DNA from 4 places in the Streptomyces sp. NBC_00078 genome. Region 3 is predicted to be linked to each of the others. Evidence: riboswitches for the same ligand, from Rfam matches in the RefSeq annotation. Region 3 holds a riboswitch; each other region holds the start of a gene.
What was found. A riboswitch is a leader RNA that binds a small molecule or an ion and turns the genes downstream of it on or off. The one in region 3 is predicted to bind cobalamin.
Positions count from the first base shown of each region.

Region 1: another riboswitch for cobalamin. It lies ahead of OOK07_RS33050 (CbtB domain-containing protein); the one in region 3 lies ahead of OOK07_RS28910 (ribonucleoside-diphosphate reductase subunit alpha).
Region 2: another riboswitch for cobalamin. It lies ahead of OOK07_RS39290 (IS1182 family transposase); the one in region 3 lies ahead of OOK07_RS28910 (ribonucleoside-diphosphate reductase subunit alpha).
Region 4: another riboswitch for cobalamin. It lies ahead of nicT (Nickel transporter NicT); the one in region 3 lies ahead of OOK07_RS28910 (ribonucleoside-diphosphate reductase subunit alpha).

Region 1 covers NZ_JAPELX010000001.1:7,063,802-7,069,417, forward strand. Annotated here, with positions in the region: gene OOK07_RS33040 (hypothetical protein) at 19-741, shown strand; gene OOK07_RS33045 (sigma-70 family RNA polymerase sigma factor) at 955-1,563, shown strand; cobalamin riboswitch at 2,000-2,151, shown strand; gene OOK07_RS33050 (CbtB domain-containing protein) at 2,186-2,407, shown strand; gene OOK07_RS33055 (CbtA family protein) at 2,429-3,181, shown strand; gene katG (catalase/peroxidase HPI) at 3,419-5,611, opposite strand.
Region 2 covers NZ_JAPELX010000001.1:8,448,987-8,454,602, forward strand. Annotated here, with positions in the region: gene OOK07_RS39280 (purine-cytosine permease family protein) at 1-1,257, opposite strand, end outside; gene OOK07_RS39285 (GntR family transcriptional regulator) at 1,399-2,133, opposite strand; cobalamin riboswitch at 2,275-2,488, shown strand; gene OOK07_RS39290 (IS1182 family transposase) at 2,689-4,425, shown strand; gene OOK07_RS39295 (NAD-dependent epimerase/dehydratase family protein) at 4,549-5,571, opposite strand; gene OOK07_RS39300 (AMP-binding protein) at 5,568-5,616, opposite strand, start outside.
Region 3 covers NZ_JAPELX010000001.1:6,130,557-6,136,172, forward strand. Annotated here, with positions in the region: gene OOK07_RS28910 (ribonucleoside-diphosphate reductase subunit alpha) at 1-2,092, opposite strand, end outside; cobalamin riboswitch at 2,213-2,341, opposite strand; gene OOK07_RS28915 (GNAT family N-acetyltransferase) at 2,404-2,910, opposite strand; gene mctP (monocarboxylate uptake permease MctP) at 3,037-4,662, opposite strand; gene OOK07_RS28925 (DUF3311 domain-containing protein) at 4,659-4,922, opposite strand; gene OOK07_RS28930 (GntR family transcriptional regulator) at 5,149-5,616, opposite strand, start outside.
Region 4 covers NZ_JAPELX010000001.1:1,351,521-1,357,136, forward strand. Annotated here, with positions in the region: gene OOK07_RS06245 (heavy metal translocating P-type ATPase) at 1-293, opposite strand, end outside; gene OOK07_RS06250 (hypothetical protein) at 293-556, opposite strand; gene OOK07_RS06255 (YcnI family protein) at 1,002-1,739, opposite strand; gene OOK07_RS06260 (hypothetical protein) at 1,777-2,364, opposite strand; gene nicT (Nickel transporter NicT) at 2,595-3,695, opposite strand; cobalamin riboswitch at 3,724-3,934, opposite strand; gene OOK07_RS06270 (transcriptional regulator) at 4,013-4,267, shown strand; gene OOK07_RS06275 (restriction system modified-DNA reader domain-containing protein) at 4,426-4,815, opposite strand; gene OOK07_RS06280 (hypothetical protein) at 4,814-5,137, shown strand; gene OOK07_RS06285 (ATP-binding protein) at 5,412-5,616, opposite strand, start outside.

The sequences.
Region 1 (5,616 bases), 930 kb from region 3:
GCAAAGATTGGGCGCGCTATGACTGTCGGAGGGTGGTGCCGCACGCTGCGGGCCGGTGTGTTCGCCGCCGCCTGCGTGCTGCTGGCCGCCCTCGGCCACGTGACGATGTCCGGCACTCCCGTCCCCTGGTGGACCATGGCCGCCGGCACCGCGGCAAGCGGCATGACCGGCTGGTTCCTGGCCGGCCGTGAGCGCGGACGGACGCTGATCGTCACCGTTGTGGTCGCCGCCCAGGCCGTGCTCCACGAGACGTTCTCCCTGGGCCAGACCCCGATGCCCGGGACAACACCGGACCCCGGTGCCGCACCGGTCGCCATGACCGCCATGACCGCCATGACCGCCATGACCGGCAGGGACACGGGCACCTCCGGTGGCGCATCCATGAGCGGCGTGACACACATGGCGACCGGCTCGGGCGGCATGGGGCACACGCACGCCATGGCCGACATGGGCGGCATGGGCGACGGCGCCTCGTTCGGCATGGTCGCCGTCCACCTCCTCGCGGCGGTCCTGTGCGGGCTGTGGCTCGCCCATGGAGAGCGCGCCGTCTTCGACATCCTGAGGGCCGCGGCAGCCCGGCTGGCCGCGCCGCTGAGGATGCTGCTGGCGCTACCCGTACCCGCCGGCCGCCCGCCTGCGCGCAGGCGCCGTATCGCCGCGCACCGGTCGTCGCCGGCCCGCTTCCTTCTCTGTTACTCCGTCACGTCCCGGGGACCGCCCCTGGGTGCCGCTGTCGTCTGAGACAGCCGGATCGACCGGGGCTCACCCCGCTTCTCGCCATGCCGCGCTCGCGCGTGGATCTCCCCAGGACCACCCGCCACTTCGTGCGGGCCGATGGGCGTGCGACGAGCCCCGGGCATTCGCCGTACCCACCGCGTACGGCCGCACCCAAGTGCCGGAGAGCCCCGCCCCATTGCGGGGCGTCGGCTCCGGATGACCCGAGAAGGACATCACGTGATCACTCCTGTCCTGCCTGCTCCCCGCCGGGCGGAGCGCGCGGCGGCGGACGCCTCCGCCACCGCCTGGGCACTGGCCGCCGGTAAGGGCGACCCCCACGCGGCCGAGCACTTCGTGCGCGCGCTGCACGGCGACGTACTGCGTTATGTCGCCTACCTGAGCGGCGATCCCCAGATCGCCGACGACCTGGCCCAGGACACGTTCCTGCGGGCCCTCGACAGCCTGCCGCGTTTCCAGGGGCAGGCCTCGGCCCGCACCTGGCTGCTGTCCATCGCCCGCCGTGCGGTGGCCGACAGCTTCCGCCGGGCCGCGGTCCGGCCCCGGTCGTCCGACCGGCACGACTGGCAGTCGGCGATGGAACGTTCCCAGCCCCGCGGACTGCCGGGCTTCGACGACGGCATCGCACTCCTCGACCTGCTGGAGACGCTGCCGGACGAGCGCCGCGAGGCGTTCGTGCTGACCCAGGTGGTGGGACTGTCCTACGACGAGGCGGCCGGTTTCATCGGCTGCCCCGTCGGCACCGTCCGCTCCAGGGTGGCCCGCGCCCGGGCCACCCTGGAGCGCCTGCTGCTGGAAGCCGAGAGCCAGGCCGCCAGGGCAGCTTGACGTGCTGGCCGGCGCCTGCCGGGGACGCCGGCCAGCACTCGAACGGAACTCATGGGTTGCATGCCTGCCCCCTGCCCGCATTCCCGTCTGCCCTCGGGCCTCAACTGGCAACGCCCGGACCAGAATTGGCGACTGTCTGGAACTCTGGCCTCGCTGGCGCGGGAGGCGAAGGCGGGCAAGCCGGACGGCGTGGCCGGCGCCTGAGCGATGGCGCACACCCGGCGGAAGGGGGACCGGGTTTACGCGGTGTGGCCGTGGGGCGAGCAGCCCAGCGGGACGGCCGGGCGCGGCAGGAGAGGCAAGGACCCGGACCACCGGCGCAGAGGACCGCCTCCCGGAATGGGCCGCGAGTTCTGTCGCCGGCGACCGACGACAGGCCCGATATCGGGGCCACTTGACGGGGGAGAGGGAGATCACTCCAGGTGGGGCGGTATTGGCCAGGTTCGCGGCACACGGTACCGTCGGTCTGATATCGACGACGGCAAGACGGAAGCCGGTGAGAGTCCGGCACGGTCGCGCCACTGTGTGCCGCCGCCCCGCAGGGGGTGGTGGCGAGTCAGACCCGTAGCCGTCGTCATGTGCACCACCGAGATGGGACGCGAGCTCCCGAGGAGGCCCTGCCATGGCGCAGCATGTCGCCCAGCCGACAGTCACCACCCCCGTCGTACCCGCCAAGCTGCCGCTGAAGGACATAGCCCCCTGGGCCGTCTTCGTCGGCGTCCTGATGCTGGTCCTGCTCTACTTCGTCGGCGCCGAACAGGGCGCCACCTCCGTGTTCAGCGGCACGGACGTCCATGAGTGGGTACACGATGCCCGCCACCTGCTCGGCTTCCCCTGCCACTGATTTGAGGGACGCCGCACACCCATGAACTCCACAACGGTAAGAAACCTCCTGGTGCGGGGCATGCTCGCCGGCCTGGCCGCCGGCGTGCTCGCCCTCGTTGCCGCCTATCTGCTCGGTGAACCGTATGTAGACAAGGCGATCGGCTTCGAGGAGGCGCACTCCCACGAGCACGAGATGGAAGTCGTCTCCCGCTCCCTGCAGTCGACCGCCGGTCTCGCCACCGGCGTTCTGGTCTACGGGGTCGCGTTCGGCGGCATCGCCGCGCTCGCCTACTGCTTCGCCCTCGGCCGCGTCGGCCGCTTCTCGCCGCGGGCGACCGCGCTGCTGCTGTCCGGCTGCGCGCTGCTGACGGTGTACGTGACGCCGTTCCTGAAGTACCCGGCCAATCCGCCGTCGGTCGGCAGCGCCGACACCATCGGCAAGCGCACCACCCTGTACTTCCTGATGATGCTGCTCAGCGTGCTCCTCGCGATCGCAGCCACCATCCTCGGCAAGCGACTCCAGCCGAACCTGGGCACCTGGTGGGCGACGGTGGTCGCGGTTGCCGCGTTCGCCGTCGTGATCGGCCTGGCGTACGAGTTCCTGCCCGTCGTCAACGAGGTGCCGAAGGACTTCCCGGCCACCGTGCTGTGGCGCTTCCGGCTCGCCGCCCTGGCCATCCAGGCCACCCTCTGGGGCAGCTTCGGACTCGTCTTCGGCGAGCTGGCCGAGCGGTTGCTGAACCCGAAGCCCGTGTCGGCGGCCGCGAAGGCGACGGTCACCGCTCCCAGCTGACCATGAATCGAACAGGTGAGAGGGCCCGCGGAACCATCCGTGGGCCCTCTCATCGCCTTGGGCGGCCGTGAGGCGATCACCCTGACCGTGGCGGAGTACGAGCAACTCATCGCCGGCCGCCCTGTGCTCACTGATCGGAAGCGGCGGCCCTCAGCGGGTAAACGACGTCGTGGTCGGACAGGTTGGACGGTCAGACGGGTCGTACCGTCAGACTCAGACTCAGACTCAGACTCAGACTCAGACGAGGTCGAACCGGTCCGCGTTCGAGACCTTGACCCACGCGTCGACGAAGTCCTTCACGAACTTCTCCTTCGCGTCGTCGGCCGCGTAGACCTCGGCGACCGCGCGCAGCTCGGAGTTCGAGCCGAAGACGAGGTCGGCGCGGGTGCCGGTCCACTTGACCTCGCCGGTCACGTCGTCGCGGCCCTCGAAGGTGTTCTGGTCCTCGGAGGTGGACTTCCACGTCGTGCCCAGGTCGAGCAGGTTGACGAAGAAGTCGTTCGTCAGCTTGCCCGGGGTGTCGGTGAAGACGCCGTACGAGGTCTGCTGGTGGTTGGCGCCCAGGACGCGCAGGCCGCCGACGAGGACGGTCAGCTCGGGGGCGCTCAGGCCGAGCAGGTTCGCCCGGTCGAGCAGCAGGTACTCGGCCGGCAGGCGGTTGCCCTTGCCCAGGTAGTTGCGGAAGCCGTCCGCGGTGGGCTCCAGCGCCTCGAAGGACTCGGCGTCGGTGTGCTCCTCCGTGGCGTCCACGCGACCCGGGGTGAAGGGCACCTCGATGTCGTGACCGGCGTCCTTGGCGGCCTTCTCCACGGCGGCGGCGCCACCGAGGACGATCAGGTCGGCCAGGGAGACCTTCTTGGCGCCGGAGTTGAACTCCGACTGGACGCCCTCCAGGACACGCAGCACCTGCGCCAGCTCGTCCGGCTGGTTCACCTCCCAGCCGGCCTGCGGCTGCAGACGGATACGGGCGCCGTTGGCACCGCCGCGCTTGTCGCTGTTGCGGAACGTCGAGGCCGACGCCCACGCGGTGGTGACCAGCTGCGAGACGGTCAGACCCGAGTCGAGCAGCTTGGCCTTGAGGGACGCGACGTCACCGGCGTCGATGACCGCACCCTCGGCCTGCGGCAGCGGGTCCTGCCAGATCAGGGTCTCCGCCGGGACCTCCGGGCCGAGGTACAGCGACTTCGGGCCCATGTCACGGTGGGTCAGCTTGAACCAGGCGCGGGCGAAGGCGTCCGCGAACTCCGCGGGGTTCTCGTAGAAGCGGCGCGAGATGGGGCCGTAGATCGGGTCGAAGCGCAGCGACAGGTCGGTGGTGAGCATCGTCGGAAGCTTCTTCTTCGACGCGTCGTGCGCGTCGGGGATGATCGCCTCGGCGTCCTTCGCCACCCACTGGTTGGCCCCGGCGGGGCTCTGCGTGAGCTCGTACTCGTACTCGAAGAGGTTCTTGAAGAAGCCGTTGCCCCACTGGGTCGGGGTGGCGGTCCAGGTGACCTCCAGGCCGGACGTGATCGCGTCGCCGCCCTTGCCGGTGCCGTACGTGCTCGCCCAGCCCAGGCCCTGGGCCTCGATCGGGGCGGCCTCGGGGTCGGCGCCGACCAGGCTCGCGTCGCCGGCGCCGTGGGTCTTGCCGAAGGTGTGACCACCGGCGATGAGGGCGACGGTCTCCTCGTCGTCCATCGCCATCCGGCGGAAGGTCTCGCGGATGTCGCGGGCCGCGGCGATCGGGTCCGGGTTGCCGTTCGGGCCCTCGGGGTTGACGTAGATGAGGCCCATCTGGACCGCGCCGAGCGGGCTCTCCAGCTCACGGTCGCCGGTGTAGCGCTGGTCGTCGAGCCAGACCTTCTCGGGACCCCAGTACACGTCCTCCTCGGACTCCCATACGTCCGCGCGGCCGCCGCCGAAGCCGAAGGTGTCGAAGCCCATCGACTCCAGGGCGACGTTGCCGGCGAGGATCATGAGGTCGGCCCAGGACAGGCTCTTGCCGTACTTCTTCTTGACCGGCCACAGCAGACGGCGGGCCTTGTCGAGGTTGCCGTTGTCCGGCCAGCTGTTCAGGGGGGCGAAGCGCTGCTGGCCGGCGCCGGCGCCGCCGCGGCCGTCGCTGATGCGGTAGGTGCCCGCGCTGTGCCAGGCCATACGGATCATGAAGGGGCCGTAGTGACCGAAGTCGGCCGGCCACCAGTCCTTGGAGTCCGTCAGCACCTCGGTGATGTCCTGTTTGACCGCTGCCAGGTCGAGGCTCTGGAACGCCGTGGCGTAGTCGAAGTCCTCACCGAGCGGGTTGGCCACGGCCGGGTTCTTGGCAAGGATCTTCAGGTTGAGCTTCTCCGGCCACCACTGGCGGTTGCCGCCGCCCTGGGTGGGGTGAAGGGCACGGTCGTGCGCCACCGGGCACTTCGCTTCGGCGGCGTCGTTCTTCTCGGACATGGGAA
Region 2 (5,616 bases), 2.3 Mb from region 3:
GCGGAACTCGGGCTGGAGCGGGGAGAGCTTCAGCAGGTACTTGTTGACGCCGATGTCGGTGGCCACGGTGACGACCCAGGCGATCGCACAGTTCGAGTAGAAGCCGAGGATGCTGTTGAGGAAGCTGAACATGTCGGCTTCCATCAGAGCCAGCGCGAAGCCCAGGTTGACCAGCACGAAGACCATGCGTCCGGGATAGCGTCCGGTGACGCGGGTGAAGGAGTTGGTCCACGCCAGTGAACCGGAGTACGCGTTCGTCACGTTGATCTTGATCTGGCTGATCACCACGAGCGCCACGGCGAGCGGGACGACCATCCAGGACGGCATCATCGCGTCGAACGCGCCGCGGAACTGCTGGATCGGCTCGGGCGCCGCCGTCGGACCGACCTTGGCGAGGATGTAGACGGCGAGGAAGACACCGATGGCCTGCTTCAGTGCGCCGAGCACCACCCAGCCGGGGCCGGCCATGACCACCGCGGTCCACCAAGTGCGCTTGTTGGCCTCGGTCTTGGGCGGCATGAAGCGCAGGTAGTCGATCTGTTCGCCGATCTGCGCGATGAGGGAGAGACAGACGCCGGCGCCCAGCAGCACGGAGGCGGTGTTGACGCCGCCTTCGCCGTCGGTGCCCGTGTAGGCGAGGAAGTGCTGGACGGTGCCCGGGTCGGTGGAGATCAGGTAGACCAGCGGGGCGACCATGAGCAGCAGCCAGATCGGGGTCGTCCACACCTGGAGCTTGCTGAGCGCCTTCATGCCGTAGATCACCAGCGGGATCACCATCAGGGTGGAGATGGCGTAGCCCAGCCACAGCGGCAGTCCGAGGCCGAGCTTGAGGCCCTGGGCCATGATCGAGCCTTCGAGGGCGAAGAAGATGAAGGTGAAGCTGGCGAAGATGACGCTGGTGAGGACCGACCCGTAGTAGCCGAAGCCGGAGCCGCGGGTGATCAGGTCCAGGTCGATGTTGTAGCGGGCGCCGTAGTACGCGAGCGGGAAGCCGGTGATGAAGATGACGACCGCGGCGACGGCGATGGCCAGGAGCGCGTTGCCCGTGCCGTGTGCCAGGCCGATGCCTGCGCCTATGGAGAAGTCCGCCATGTAGGCGATCCCGCCGAGCGCGGTCGTCGCCACGACCATCGGGGTCCAGCGGCGGTAACTGCGGGGCGCGAAGCGGAGGGTGTAGTCCTCCAGGGTCTCCTTGGTGGCCTGGCTGGTGGGAGAGTCCGACGCTGTGGCTGTCTGTGGGGAGTGGGTTGCACTCATGATCGACCCTTCGGGGATGAGGTGATGCTCCGGTGGGGGCGGAGGTGTGGTGAGCGGTGGGGCCCGGGTTGGCGTCGTCGGCAGCCGGGGAGTCGAAGGCCCGGGGCCGAAGTCCCCGGATTTCTCAGGCGGTTGCCGTCCTCAGAAGCGGCCGGCGTGCAGGGTCATCTGCGTCATGGCCCGCTGGGCGTGCTCCGTCACACCGGCCATCGAGTCACCCATATGGGCGTGCAGGGCCCGCAGGCCCTCGTCGAGCCGCCCGTCACGGACGAGTTCCAGGATCTCGATGTGTTCGGTGATGGTCGTCTCCACTCGGTCCTGGGTGAGGAAGTCGTACCGCCGCACCCGGCGGATCCGTTCGCTGACCGCCACGAGGGCCTCGGCGAGCGCGGGATTGCCGGAGGCACGGGAGAGTGCGGCGTGGAATCTCTCGTCCTGGACGACGAAGCGCGGATCCGGCTCCGGGGGCTGCTTGTGCAGCGCGTACCAGTGCTCCAACTCGGCGCCGATGACTGCCGAATCGTGCCGGACGGCCGGATCCTCGATGGCACGCGCGATCCCACGCAGCTCGAGGGTGACCCGCAGCTCGTAGAAATCCTTCAGCTGGGCCAGGTTGGGGATCGTGACGAAGAAGCCGCCGTCGCCGCGCTCGATCAGCCCGTCGGCCAGCAGCCGCGCCAGCGCCTCGCGCACAGGCGTCCGCGAGACCCCGAACCGTGCGGCCAGCCGCAGCTCGACCAGCCGTTCACGCGCGCCGAAATCGCCGTCGAGCACGGCCGCGCGCAGCTTCGCGTAGACCGACTCGCGCAGCGACGGCGCGCCTGCCGCCGCCGGACCCGGCACCGTGCCCGGCCGCGTATACAGCTTCGAATCCATGGGGGGACACGCTAGAAACCGCTTGTTTCCCGAAGATCCATCGCGTTGTGAACGGCTTGTTTCCGAGATCTCACGCGCCTGGCCGCGGAGGTTCGGCCCGCGGCAGTGGATCACCGGCCGCGCGACTCGACCGTACGACGGTCTTGATCGCGGGTAGCCAGTCGAGCCACATCCGAGGCCGGGGAGCCCGGTGTGAATCCGGAGCTGACGCACAGCGGTGAGGGGGACGGGCGGGGCATGTGACGTCACTGGGAGGAGCCCGTGCCGACCGGAGGGCCGATGGGGGCGAGCACAGGGAAGGCACCCCGGCCGGACGAACCCGAGTCCGAAGACCTGCTGGCACCTCCGTGCCTGGTGCGGGCAGGACGTCCGCAGGCCGGGCTCCAGTACGAGCCCCGACAACCGAGGCACCCCGCGCCCCGGCGAGACGATCGGCCTGCTCGGCCCCAACCGCTCCGGGACTCTGCTGCGCAATTCGCTGCGGGGGTAAGGCCGGGTCGGCGATGATCGTTGGCGGGGTCGCCTTCCTGTCGTGCGGTCCTGGAGGCGGTACGGATGTCGATGCGGCCGGTGGGGTTGCCGGAGATCCCGGAACAGACGGTGGTGGTGGCCCGGGCGGCGTTTCCGAAGGGGAGCCTGGCGATACGGGCGCGGGATCGCCTCGCGGAGGTCTTCGTCGATGAGCCGTTCACGGAGGCGTTCGGGGTGCGCGGGGCGCCGGGACTGTCGCCGGGGGTGTTATCGCTGGTGATGGTGTTGCAGTTCGCGGAGGGCCTGACGGATCGGCAGGCCGCGGCGATGGCGGTGCGGGCGATCGACTGGAAGTACGCGCTCGGTGCGGAGCTGACGGACACCGGATTCGATGCGAGTGTGCTGTGCCGGTTCCGGGCCCGGCTCGCGGACAACGGTATGGAGCGGGTGGTCTTCGACCGGCTCCTTGAGCACTGCAAGGACGCCGGCCTGGTGGCGGCCGGAGGCAAGCAGCGCACCGATTCCACCCATGTGATCAGTGCGGTGCGGGACTTGAACCGTCTGGAGCTGGCCGGGGAGAGTGTGCGGGCGGCCCTGGAGGCCCTCGCGGTCGCGGCACCGGCCTGGCTGGCCGGACACATCAACGTCACTGAGTTCGCCGAGCGGTACGGGCCGCGGGTCGACGGCTGGCGCATGCCGCCCTCGCAGACGAAACGTGACCGTCTCGCCCAGGTCTTCGGGCAGGATGCCATCGCCTTGTGCCGGGCGGCCTGGGCCGATGACGCTCCGGCCTGGATTCGCGAGATCGAGGCCGTGGGCTTGTTGCGGCAGGTCCTCGTGCAGACCTACATCGTCCGGACCGATGCCCGGGGACGGCAGGTGATCAAGAAGCGGGACGCCGACGACGGCGTCCCGCCCGGCCAACTCCGCCTGGCCTCCCCCTACGACTCCGACGCACGCTGGGCGGCCAAGGGCGACGACCTGTTCTGGATGGGCTACAAGATCCATCTCACGGAGACCTGCACCACCCTCCCCGACGCCGACGCCGACGCCGACGCCGACGCCGACGTGGGCACAGGGGTGGGCACAGGGGTGATGCCGAATCTGATCACCGACGTGCACACCACCGACGCGACCGTGCCGGATGTGAAGGCGACCGCCCCGATCCAGCGCAAGCTCGCCGAGCACGGAGTGCAGCCCGGCGAGCACTACCTCGACTCCGGCTACCCGTCGGCCGACCTGATTACCAAGGCCCTGAAACAGGGCATCCGCATGGTCACCCCGGTCCTCCAGGACCACTCTGACCAGGCCAAGGCCGCCGAAGGCTTCGACAAGAACGCCTTCACCATCAACTGGAAGACCCGCCAGGTCCGCTGCCCCGCCGGCAGGACCAGCTCCCACTGGAACCCGGTCAAACAGCACGGCAAAGACGCGATCGTCATCACCTTCAGCGTCCTGACCTGCCGGGACTGCCCTCTCCAGAAGCAGTGCACCACCTCGAAGACCGGGCGCCGCATGCTCACCCTGCGTCCCGAGGAACTCCACGAGAACCTCGCCCGGGCCCGCGCCGAGCAGAAGACCGACACCTGGAAGAACAAGTACGCCCTGCGTGCCGGAGTCGAGGGCACCATCAACCAGGCCCTCGACATCACCGGCATCCGCCGGGCCCGCTACCGCGGCCTGCCGAAAGTCCGCCTCCAACACGCCTTCTCCGCCACCGCACTCAACGTGATCAGGCTCGACGCCCACTGGACCACAGGCCCCCTCAACCGCCCCCGCACCAGCAGACTCGAACGACTCAGCTACAGACTCTCCGCCTGAACGAATTGCGCAGCAGAGTCCTCCGGCAAGCCAAAACTCTCCTCGACCTTCGCGGAAGGCCGCGCCGCCGTGGAGCGGACCCCGGGCCGACGTCACCGACGGCCCGGGGTACCCGGTGATCCGCTACCCGCGCCGGGCCAACGAGCCGTGGCGGCCGGCGACGTCGCCGGATCCGATCGCGTCATCGGTCTCCCGCTTCTCCCACGAGTGGTCGGCGGGGGTGTAACCGAGATCGCGGCGCGCCGCGGAGATGTCGAACCAGTGGGCCCGCGTCAGCTCGGCCACCAGGAAGCGTGTCAGCAGCGGGCGTTGCCGTCGTCGGGCCGCCTTCGCGGTGGCTTCGAGGAGCACGGCAGCGGCTCGCGCGGCCGAAGCGGGGATTCCCCGCACCTCCACGGCGTGGCCGTCGTGCGCCAGTAGCCCCCGGACGGTGTCGGCGAGGGTGCAGGGCCGGCCCTGGGTGATGAAGTAACTCGCGCCTGCCAACGGGGAGTTCGCCGCCAGTTGTTCCACCGCCAGCACGTGTGCCTCGGCCGCGTCGGCCACGTGCACGGTGTCCACGAGTTGGGACCCCGCTCCCGGCAACAGCAGTTTCCCCTTACGGACCGCGGCGCGCAGACCAGGCAGCAGATGCGGATCGCCGTCACCCCAGATCAGGTGGGGCCGCAGGGACACGGTCGCCAGACCAGGGCGGTTGGCAGCCAGGACCAGCTGCTCCGCTCTGGCCTTGGACCAGGGATAGGGGGCAAGGAACCGGCCGGGCAGGGCGACGGATTCGTCCACACCCTCCAGGTCCTGTCCGGCGAAGACCACGCTGGCACTGGAGCAGTTGACCAGCCGGCGCACACCATGGCGTCGGCAGGCGTCGAGGACGGCCGCGGTTCCCCCGATGTTGATGGACGCGAAGTCCCCTCGCGGCCCCCATACGTCAGCCAGCGCGGCCGTGTGCACGACGGCGTCACATCCGCGTACCGCATCCGCGACGGTCTCGGTGTCGCGGATGTCGCCCAGCACGGCTTCGGCCCCGCCGGGCGGCAGGGCACGGCGGCCGCGTTGCAGTGAACGCACCTGGTGCCCGCGGGCCGCGAGACGCCGGCAGATCTCCGCGCCCAGAAAGCCACTGCCACCCGTGACGAGAATCTTCACGCGCGTTCCTCCGCTGTCTGGCCGGTACGACCCTTCGCTGCCAGC
Region 3 (5,616 bases):
ACGCCGTGCGGTACAGCGCCCGCACCTCGTCCGGGATCCAGGCGAAGTCCTGTACCGAGCCGTTGGCGTCGCGCAGGGCCTCGCGGGTGCGGGCGTCCCAGACGCCGAGTTCCTTCAGGTCGTTCACCAGGTACGAGTTCACCTGCAGGAACTCGCCCGACAGCGTCTCGCGCTTGAAGAGGTTCGACACCTGCGGCTCGATGCACTCGTACACGCCCGCGATCGAGGCGATGGTCGCGGTGGGGGCGATCGCGAGGAGGAGGGAGTTGCGCAGGCCGACCTTCGCGATGCGCTCGCGCAGGGCGGCCCAGCGCTCCGGCCAGGCGTGCTCAGTGTCGTAGTGGTCGGGGTGCAGGACCCCCCTGGCCGTACGGGTCTTCTCCCAGGCCGGCAGCGGGCCGTTGCGCTCGGCGAGGTCGGCGGAGGCCTCGTACGCGGCGAGCATGATGCGCTCGGCGATGCGAGTGGAGAGCCGGCGGGCCTCGGGCGAGTCGAAGGGCAGGCGCAGCTTGAAGAAGACGTCCTGGAGGCCCATGGCGCCGAGGCCGACGGGGCGCCAGCGCGCGTTCGACCGGCCGGCCTGCTCGGTGGGGTAGAAGTTGATGTCGACGACGCGGTCGAGGAAGGTGACGGCCGTGCGGACGGTCTCGTCGAGCCGTTCCCAGTCGATGTCCTGACCGGCCACGAACGCCGCCAGGTTCACCGAACCCAGGTTGCACACCGCCGTCTCGCCGTCCTCGGTGACCTCCAGGATCTCCGTGCAGAGGTTGGAGGAGTGGACGACGTGGCCCGGCTCGGCCGTCTGGTTGGCGGTGCGGTTGGAGGCGTCCTTGAAGGTCATCCAGCCGTTGCCGGTCTGGGCCAGGGTGCGCATCATGCGGCCGTAGAGTTCGCGGGCCGGGATGGTCCTGCGGGCGAGGCCCGCCGCCTCCGCCCTGCGGTACGCGGCGTCGAACTCCGCACCCCACAGGTCGACCAGCTCGGGCACGTCGGCGGGGGAGAACAGGCTCCACGGCTCGTCGGCGTTCACCCGGCGCATGAACTCGTCGGGGATCCAGTGCGCGAGGTTCAGGTTGTGCGTACGGCGGGCGTCCTCACCGGTGTTGTCGCGCAGCTCCAGGAACTCCTCGATGTCGGAGTGCCAGGTCTCCAGGTAGACGGCGGCCGCACCCTTGCGCCGGCCGCCCTGGTTCACGGCGGCGACCGAGGCGTCGAGGGTCTTCAGGAACGGGACGATGCCGTTGGAGTGCCCGTTGGTGCCGCGGATCAGTGAACCCCGGCTGCGGACACGGGAGTAGGCGAGTCCGATTCCGCCGGCGTGCTTGGAGAGGCGGGCGACCTGGTGGTAGCGGTCGTAGATGGAGTCCAGCTCGTCGAGCGGGGAGTCCAGGAGGTAGCAGGACGACATCTGGGGGTGCCGGGTGCCGGAGTTGAAGAGCGTGGGGGAGGAGGGCAGGTAGTCGAGGCGGCTCATCAGGCCGTAGAGCGCGGCGACTTCGTCCAGCGGGCGGGCGCCCGTTTCCGAAGGGGGCGCGGTGTCGTCGGCGAGACCGGCGGCGACGCGCAGCATGAAGTGCTGGGGTGTCTCGATCACCCGGCGGGTGATCGGGTGCCGGAGCAGGTAGCGGCTGTGGAGGGTGCGCAGGCCGAAGTAGCCGAAGCGGTCGTCCGCCCGGGGGTCGACGAGTGCGTCGAGGCGCGTGGCGTGGACGCGGACGAACTCCGCGGTGCGGTCGGCGACGAGCCCTTCCCGGTGGCCCACGGCGACCGACTCGGTGAAGGAGGTGACGCCCTGTGAGGCGGCCTCCGCGGCGATGCTGATGGTGAGCAGACGTGCGGCCAGCCGCGAGTACACGGGGTCCTCCGAGATGAGACCGGCGGCCGCCTCCGTGGCCAGCTCGCGCAGCTCCGTCTCGTCCGCCTGCGCCGAGCGGCCGCGCAGCGCGGCGGCGGCGACCCGGCCGGGGTCGGCTCCGGGGAGGCCGGCGGTCAGCTCGGTCAGGGTCCGCAGCAGTGCGGTTCCCGGGCCGTCCGTTGTCGCCGCTGTCGCGGACGGTGTCGCTGAAGCCGGTTCGGCTGGCGCGATGGTCACGTGGGGCTCTCCCTCGCTCGGCACGGGGCCTTGCGGAGGGCAGGGGGATCACGAGCGCGCACGGCGTCGCGTCCACCGGCCCATTCCACGAGGCCCGGACGTCTGGGCACCCGGACGGTTCGGCCGGGCGCACTGTCGGCAGGTCCTCGGACTGACGCCCATACGTGTGCGAACACGCATGGGTACACCGTTGCGGGACAGTTCCGGATTCGCACCGGATTCCCCTGCGACGACAGCGAGCATGAGCATACATCTTGTGCCGGGCAGGAAAAGCGACCCCATATGTTGTGTCGTAGCGACTTCGGAGCGTGTCAGAGCGTCAACTCATAGGTGTGCAGGGTGAGGTCGGGGTGGTCCGGAAGGGGATTCCAGTCCCGCTCCGGGGCGCGGACGAAGCCCAGGCGCCGGTAGATGCGGTGGGCGGTGTGCATCAGCTGCTGGGTCGACAGGACGATGCCCGTGCAGTCCTCCGCGGCCCGCGCCCGCTCGATGCACGCCCGCACGAGAGCCTCGCCGGTCCCGCGTCCCCGCGCCCCCTGCGCGACCGCGAGCATCCGTATCTCCGCCTCCCCCGGCCGGGCCACGTCGGCCATGGGTCCGCCGGACGGGACGTAGGTGACTCCGCCGAGCAGCTTCCCGTCCGCCATGGCGACCAGTACGTCGGCCGAGGCCGCCCGCTTGGCCACGTTCCGCAGTTCGCCGAGGTATCGGTCGCTCTCGCCGAACGTCAGTAGGCCGTCCTGGAGGTAGGCCTGGGCGGTGATCTCGCCGAGAGTCTCGTACTCGCCGGGGTCCGCCTGCCGGATCACGATGTCCATGGGTCGAGTGTGGCGGACGGGTACGACAACGGGCCGCCGGATTTCTCCGACGGCCCGTCCGGTCCCCGTAGTTCCTACCGGCAGTGGTCCCGGTGGTTCCCAGCCAGTCCCTCGTGGATGTGGCCCCTAGTGGGACGTCCCCGCGGTCGCCGGCGGCAGCTCCACCTGAACGCCGGCGTCGCCCGCGTCCGCCGTGTAGTCCTCCGGCCTGGTCTCGTCGATGCCCTCAGGGGCCTTCACGGCCTTGAGGACGAAGGTCAGGACCACCGTCACCACCACGTTCAGGACGAACGCCGTCAGGCCGATGTAGCCGATCTCCCCGATGCCGGGGATCTCCTTGGCCGAGCCTCCGAAGTGCTTCTGCGTGGGGGAGGCGACGCCGTATGCGGCGAGGGTGCCGTAGACCATGCCGACCGCCCAGCCCGCGAGCAGCGCCCAGCGGTGGAACCAGCGGGTGAACAGACCGCCGACCAGCGCCGGGAAGGTCTGCAGGATCCAGATGCCGCCCAGGAGCTGGAAGTTGATCGCGACCGTCTTGTCCATGGTGAGGACGAAGACGAGCGCGCCCACCTTCACCAGCAGCGAGACCAGCTTGGAGACCTTGGTCTCCTGCGCCGGCGTCGCGTCCGGCCTGATGAAGTCCTTGTAGATGTTGCGGGTGAACAGGTTCGCGGCCGCGATCGACATGATGGCCGCCGGGACGAGGGCACCGATGCCGATCGCCGCGAAGGCCACGCCCGCGAACCAGTCGGGGAACATGTTCTCGAACAGCTGCGGGATGGCCAGCTGCCCGTTGGTGACCTTGACCCCCGCCGCGATCGCCATGAAGCCCAGCAGGGCGAGGAGGCCCAGCATCAGGGAGTACAGCGGCAGAATCGTGGTGTTGCGGCGGATCACGTTGCGGCTCTTCGAGGACAGCGTCGCCGTGATCGAGTGCGGGTACATGAAGAGCGCGAGCGCGGAGCCCAACGCCAGTGTGGCGTACGTCCACTGGCCCGGCTCGGCCGGCGCCAGCGCACCGCGCGGCTTGCCCGTCGCCGGGTTGGTCTGCGTGAACGCGTGACCCGCCTTCGCGAAGATGTCGTCGAAGCCGCCCAGCTTGATCGGGATGTAGATGATGGCCACCGCGATGACGAGGTAGATCAGCCCGTCCTTCACGAACGCGATCAGCGCGGGGGCCCGCAGACCCGAGGAGTACGTGTAGGCCGCCAGCACGCCGAACGCGATCAGCAGCGGCAGGTCCTTCACGAACCAGTTGGTGTTCTCGCCGCCGCCCACTCCCATCACGTCAAGGACGGCCTGGATGCCGACCAGCTGGAGCGCGATGTACGGCATGGTGGCCAGGATGCCGGTGACGGCGACCGCCAGCGACAGCCCCTTCGAGCCGAAGCGGCCGCGTACGAAGTCCGAGGTCGTCACGTATCCGTGCCGGTGCGAGACCGACCACAGGCGGGGCAGGAACGTGAAGATCAGCGGGTAGACGAGGATGGTGTACGGCACCGCGAAGAAGCCGGCCGCGCCCGCCGCGTAGATCGCCGCCGGGACCGCCACGAAGGTGTAGGCGGTGTACAGGTCGCCGCCGAGCAGGAACCAGGTGACCCAGGTGCCGAACGACCGTCCGCCCAGGCCCCATTCGTCCAGGCTCTCGTTCTCGGCCTTGCGCCAGCGGGCGGCCAGGAAGCCCATGGCCGTGACGGCCAGGAAGAAGAAGATGAAGACGCCGAGTGCGACGCCGTTCACGCCGTCGTTCATTCCGGCGCACCGCCCTTCTGCGAGGCGCGGGCGCGCTGGTCACGCTGCCACAGCTTGTACGCGGTCATGGTCAGCGCCGTGGAGATGAGCACCCACAGCATCTGGTACCAGTAGAAGAACGGGATCCCGATGAACGCCGGGTCCGTCTTGGCGTAGGAGCCGACCCACAGCATCGCCACGAACGGTGCGATCAGGCACAGGGCGATGACCACACGGACCGGTGTCACCACCGGTGGTCTCACTTCGGGCACTTCGGACATGTTGCGGCTCCGTCCCCTCACGATCACCTGTGATCACCTGTGTAATGCGCAGGCAATCTAGGTCACCGTGTCACGGGAACGGAAGGCCTCGTCCGCATATCGGTATGTCGATTCGGTGAAGGCCCGGCATCGGCGTCAGCGGCGGCGTGCCGGCAGCAGCGGAAGCCCTGTCGCGGGTCTCCTTGCTGACGGCACATCCGCATTGGCTCGAACTGGTTCAGGGCGCTCAGTCGACAGGCCTCTTCAGTCGTGCCACGAACTTGTAGCGGTCCCCCCGGTACACCGACCGCACCCACTCCACCGGCTGGCTCCCCCGGTCCAGTGAGTGCCGGGAGAGCATCAGCATGGGCAGGCCCACGTCGGTGCCGAGCAGGCCCGCCTCGCGCGGGGTGGCCAGTGAGGTCTCGATGGTCTCCTCGGCCTCGGCGAGATGGACGTCGTAGACCTCGGCGAGTGCGGTGTAGAGGGACGTGTACTTGACCAGTGACCTGCGCAGGGCCGGGAAGCGCTTGGCGCTCAGGTGCGTGGTCTCGATGGCCATCGGTTCGGAGTTGGCCATCCGGAGGCGTTCGATCCGCAGTACCCGGCCGCCGGCCGTGATGTCGAGCAGCTCGGCGAGGCGGTCGTCGGCGGTGATGTAGCCGATGTCCAGCAGCTGCGAGGTGGGTTCGAGTCCCTGGGCGCGCATGTCCTC
Region 4 (5,616 bases), 4.8 Mb from region 3:
TCACGGCGGGCCTCGTCGCTCGCGGCCTCGTCCGCTTGCTCGGTCGGCTCCTCGTCCTCACGCACGGGCAGGGCGGCCTGGTATCCGGCCTGCTCGACCGCGGTGACGAGATCCTCGGGCGCGACGGCGGCCGGGTGGCTGACCCGCGCGAGCCCCGTGGCCAGGTTGACCGTGGCCGTGACGCCCTCCAGCTTGGCGAGCTTCTTCTCCACCCTCCGGACGCAGGCCGCGCAGGTCATCCCGCCCACGGTGACGTCCGTGACCACGAGGCTCGCCATCGGTTCGGCCGCCATCACTCACCGCTCCCATGGCCGCCCATCCCGGGCATGTCGTCCATGCCACCGCCGCCACCGCCGCCCCCGCCGCTCCCGCCACTGCTCCCGGTTCTCCCGGTGCCGTGCATACCCGGCGCCACCGGCCCCGCCGCCGACCCGACGGCGTAGGACACCGAGAACACCAGCGCCAGCAGAAGCAGGAACCCGCAGAGCGCGGGAGCCGGCAGCAGTCTGCGGGCGGCCCCGCCGGCGGAGGGGGGTGACAAGGGAATATCGGCCATGCCCGACCTTCCTGGTCGCATCGAACCGTCCTGCGAGAGACGGCGGTTGTAGCCGTAGCACTCCAGTAGTCGAGTCGACAGAGCGTCGAGTTCCAGCACCAAATCGTGACTTGCGTCACATGGGTAACCGGTGTTGTACCCGCCTGACCGAGAACGTCGAGGCAGGCTCGCACGCCGGTGAGCAGTTCGCGGACGCCGGGCCGGTCAGTTCCTCCCAGGCGGCCCCACAGATGTCGCCCCACAGAAGGCACCCGCGTGCGCACGGCTCAGCCGGGCAGTCGCTGCGTACGCCTCCACTTCCGGCGAATCGAGTTGCACCCGTCCAAGGGTCGGACGGGCGAGGGTCCGACCCCTGGAGCGGTCCTACGGCGTGCGCCACGTATATGTCAACGGCTCGACGACGCTGTGCCCTGCCGACTGCTCACCATCGGCAGGGCACGCCGCCTCACTCGGGCCGGGAACCGCCGGAGCGGCCACGCACGATGGCGAAGGCCGCCGCGGCCAGGCCCAGTACGCCCACGACCAGCCCGGCGACACCGAGACCGCGGGCGGTGGAGTCGCTGCTGTCGGAGGCTGCGGACGCGGAGGTCTTCGAGGGGGACGCGGAGGCGGTCGGCACGTCGGCCTCGTCCGACGCGTTCTTCGCGGTCAGCTTGAGGACCGGAGCCGGGTTCTCCGGCTCCTCGTCGCCCTGCGCCGCCTCCTCGATCCAGCGGACGGTCTTGCCGTCGGAGTAGGTCTGGAGCGTCTTGAAGGTCAGCTGGCCGGTGTCCTCGGGCAGCTGCCCGAAGGCGACGTCGAAGTCCTCGTAGTGCCCGGGGTCGATCTTGCCGCCGGTCCAGGTGACCTCGGAGACGGCGTCGGTGATGGTGCCGTCGTCGGTCTTGACCGGCGTCTTGAGCTTCGTGTTCGTGACCTTGGCGCTCCAGCCGTCGCGCGGGGAGACGAGGACGCCGAGGACGGGGTGGTCGGTGGGCAGGAAGACCTGGACCTTGGTGGTGGAGGCGGTGTCCTCCTCGTTGGGGACGCGGAAGGTCAGGACGCCGTCGGTGGCGCCCTTGGCGTAGCTGTCGGGGTGGACGGTGACGTGCGCGGAGGCGATGCCCGCGGCGGCCAGGACTCCGGCCGCGGCGAGAGCGGTGACGGCGCCGACGCGGCGCAGCGTGATGCGTACTCGGGACATGGGTGGGTCGATCTCCGTACTGGAAGGGCGTGTCGGGTCAGATCGGGTACGCGCTCCCGTGCGGCGGTCCGCGCCGCTGCACCGCGTGCCGCAGCAGGAGGCCTCTGAGCAGGCGCGGCCCGTCGGCCCACCGACGCGCTCCTACGACGTCCCGCACGTCCGGCACCAGCCGTACCCCGCCGCTCACCAGCCACCAGGCCATCAGGCCCGGCACGAGCGCTGCGGCCCGGCGCAGCAGCGACCACAGTGCGACCTCCCCGCGCTGCAGCCACCAGGTCAGTACCAGGGCCGCGGCGACGTGAGCGGCGGTGGCGTGCGGGGTCAGGGCATGCGCGTGGGACATGCGCATGCCCTGCATGCCCATCGTGGCGTGCGGCCGGGCGGCGCCGAACGCGAGGTGCAGTGCGCCCTGAGCGGTGACTGTGCCGATGCCGATGGCCGCCAGCGACCGCTCCCGGCGGCCCAGCAGGTAGCCGGCGCCGAAGACCGGCACGAACCCGGCGGCCTGCACCCACACGGGCGGTGCCATACCGATCGCCAGCGCGTGCCCCCCGGCGGCGAGCAGCACGCACAGCGCGGCGAACACCACCGCGCGCAAGCTCCGTACCGCCGGGGACGCACTCATGCCCCGATGCTGCCATGCGGCCGACGGATCTCTTCCCCCGCCTGGGCAGGAACACCACCACGGCGTCCGGTCCGGCGCAGTCCGCCTTCCTCTCAGCAGTCGGACCCGGGCACCGTCCGGTTCCCGGCACTGGCACAGAGGCCGGGACAAGCAAGTACGCCGGGAACAGGGCCGTCCTCGCTCTTCACCGCCCCGGCCGCACGGTCCGGCAGCGGATCGCGCGTCGGGTGTCAGCCGCCCTCGGCGAGACGGGCGGCCCACCTCTGCTCCACCTTGGCCAGCCGCCAGTACACCAGCGCCGCCGCCCACACGAGCACGAACAGGCCGACGATGATGTAGCCGACGTTGCCCAGGTCCAGGCCGGCGATCCAGCCGGTCACCGCGTCGCGCAGACCGAGCTTCTCGTGCAGCACTCCGACCAGTTCGATGGTGCCGATCAGGAAGGCGACCGCGATGGACAGGCCGGTGATGGCGAGGTTGTAGAACACCTTGCGCACCGGGTTGGAGAACGCCCACTGGTAGGCGAAGTTCATGAACGTCCCGTCGAGGGTGTCGAACAGGCTCATCCCCGCCGCGAACAGCAGCGGCAGGCACAGGATCGCGTACCAGGGCAGCCCGGCCGCGGCGCCGCTGCCCGCCATCACCATCAGGGTGACCTCGGTGGCGGTGTCGAAGCCGAGGCCGAACAGGAAGCCCAGCGGGAACATCTGCCCGGGCCGGGTGATCGACCTGGTGAAACGGCCCAGGATGCGGTTCATGAACCCCCGCGAGTCCAGGTGCTGTTCGAGAGCGGCCTCGTCGTACGTGCCGGAGCGCATCGCCCGGAAGACCCGCAGGATGCCGGATAGCGCCACCAGGTTGAGCGCCGCGATGAGGTAGAGGAAGGTCCCGGAAACCGTCGTGCCGACGACACCGAGCGTCTGGTGGGTACGGGAGTCGTCGTTCAACAGCGTGCCGGCGAGCTGCGCGCCGCCCGCGACCAGGGCGGCCATGGCGACCACCACGCTGGAATGGCCGAGCGCGAACCAGAACCCGACCGACACCGGCCGCTTGCCGTCGGCCATCAGCTTGCGGGTGGTGTTGTCGATCGCGGCGATGTGATCGGCGTCGAACGCGTGCCGCATGCCCAGCGTGTACGCGGTCACCCCGAGGCCGATCCCGAACGCCTTGGAACCGACCTCGTAGTGCCCCGGCACGACGAGCAGGAACAGGATGCCGAACGCCAGCACGTGCAGCGCGGCGATCACCGCCAGCAGCCCGGCGGTACGGACGGTGTCCTCGCGCCGCCATCGAAAAGCGGTGGGCACGTCGGGCCCGGTGGGCAGGGTCATACGGTCACGCTCCAGCACCTCGTGGATCACTTCGTGAAGTGCCGTGGCCGGTCTCCTGGCTGACGGGTGCGCGCGTCTTTCGTCCCGGCCTTCCCGTCCGCCCGGGGGCGGACAGTGACCGTGCACAACTGGGACGAAGACTCCCCGATCACAGTGGCGAGGGCCGCTCCGGCCTGAACCCCCCGAACCACGAGGGGCCGTCACCGGTCTTCCCGAACACCACGGCCCGCCCACCGTACGGGCGCCCCCTCACGCCTGGATACCTGCACAGCTGCGCAGGTATCCAAGATCACACTGCCGCCTGCGAGGATGCCTCCATGCATCTCGTCCCCGCCGAACGCGCAGACCGCCGCGCCATCGACGGCCACCGGGTCTGCGACGCCGTCGCCGCCATCGGCGAGCCCGACCACGTCCGCGCCTGGGCGGAGCGGTTCTCCCTGCTCTCCGATCCCGGGCGCCTCGCCCTCCTGATGGCCCTGCGCCAGACGGGTCCGCTCGCTGTCTCGGACCTCGCCATCGCGACCAGCCGGGCTCGGGCCCGGCCGACCAGAGCGGTCAGCGCGTCCGGTTGAGGGACGGTCTCCCGTTCGCCCCGCAGGGCGGCGGTGCCGCGGGCAGGGTAGATCAAGGTCCTGAGCCAGGGGTCTTCCAGGTGGGCGGCGATATTCCCGACGAAGACCGAAGGGATCAGCAGGAGACCGCCGCCGGCGAGGCGGACAGTTCCGCCCTCTCACACCGGTGCGGTGGGCGGGAAGTGCGTGGCGCGGAATTCGGCGAGGGTCTGCTCCACACCGGCGATGGTCAGACGCCAGAAGTCCCAGCCGTCGATCTTGTTGCTGCCGGTCGCGGCCCTGGCGGCGGTGGTCGGGGTGCGCCAGGGGCGGCCCAGGACTTTGAATTGGCCCTCGTGGTTCAGGACTGCCTGGTGCGCCTTCTTCTCGTGCCGGCCGGTGAGGGTGATGCCGACCTTCAGGTCGTCCGGGTCCAGATGTTCCAGCAGGTCTTGCAGGTCGACTCGGGAGCGTGTCGGGTCGATGGTGGGTGTGATGCCGGGCGTCGTTGCGGCCGGTGTGGGCGCGGCGGCGGGCCGGTCGCAGGCGCGCTGCAGGGCCAGGGCCATGGCGACTGCTGAGCTGTATGGCGCCTTGGGCCCCCACCTTGTCGTCGATCAGCTGCTGTATGGCGGGATCGTCCCCGTAGCGGGCGAGCACGCCGACCGCCCCCATGAGGCGGCTGCGGAGCGGGACGAGGTGGGAGTCGTTGAGCGCGAGGATCCGTATGGTTTCGTCGGCGCGGCACAGGCCGCGTTTCGCTTCGGCCTGCGAGTAGGGGGTGCTGCTGCGCCGGGCGTAGCCGGCGCTGTCGAAGCCGAGCAGGTCGGGGTCGCTGTGGTGGGCGGGGTCCAGGAGCAGCGGCTGTTCGCGGTCCAGGTCGTCGGCTGATGCGCGGGCGCGGGTACCGCCTATGACCGGCAACTGGCTGCCCTTGGCGCGGCCTTCCCGGACACCGTCGTAGCGGGCTCCGCCGCTGTTGCAGTGTCTGCAGGCGATGCCGTAGTTCGACACGTCGCAGGCCAGCCACCAGTGACCCGGGTGGCCGGGCACGTCGCGTACTGGGCACCGAAGATCTCGGCTCCCGCACCGAACCCGTGCTGCTCCGGGAACACGGCCACGGGAGGAAGATCCGGGGGCGCTCCTGGCTGAGGTCTCCCGGCCGTCAGGCGCGCAGCAGGGTGACGGTGCGCCCGGAGGGCGTGGTCTGCTGCGAGAAGGCGGTGCGCTCGTGGACCGGGGCTGCCTGCGAGCGGGTGTCGAAGACGACGAGGGTGCCCGTGGACAGCTCCATGCGGTCCAGGTAGTCGTCCAACTGTGCCAGCCCCTCGGCGAGGGGGTCGGTGCGGCCCTGGCGCCACACCTTCAGC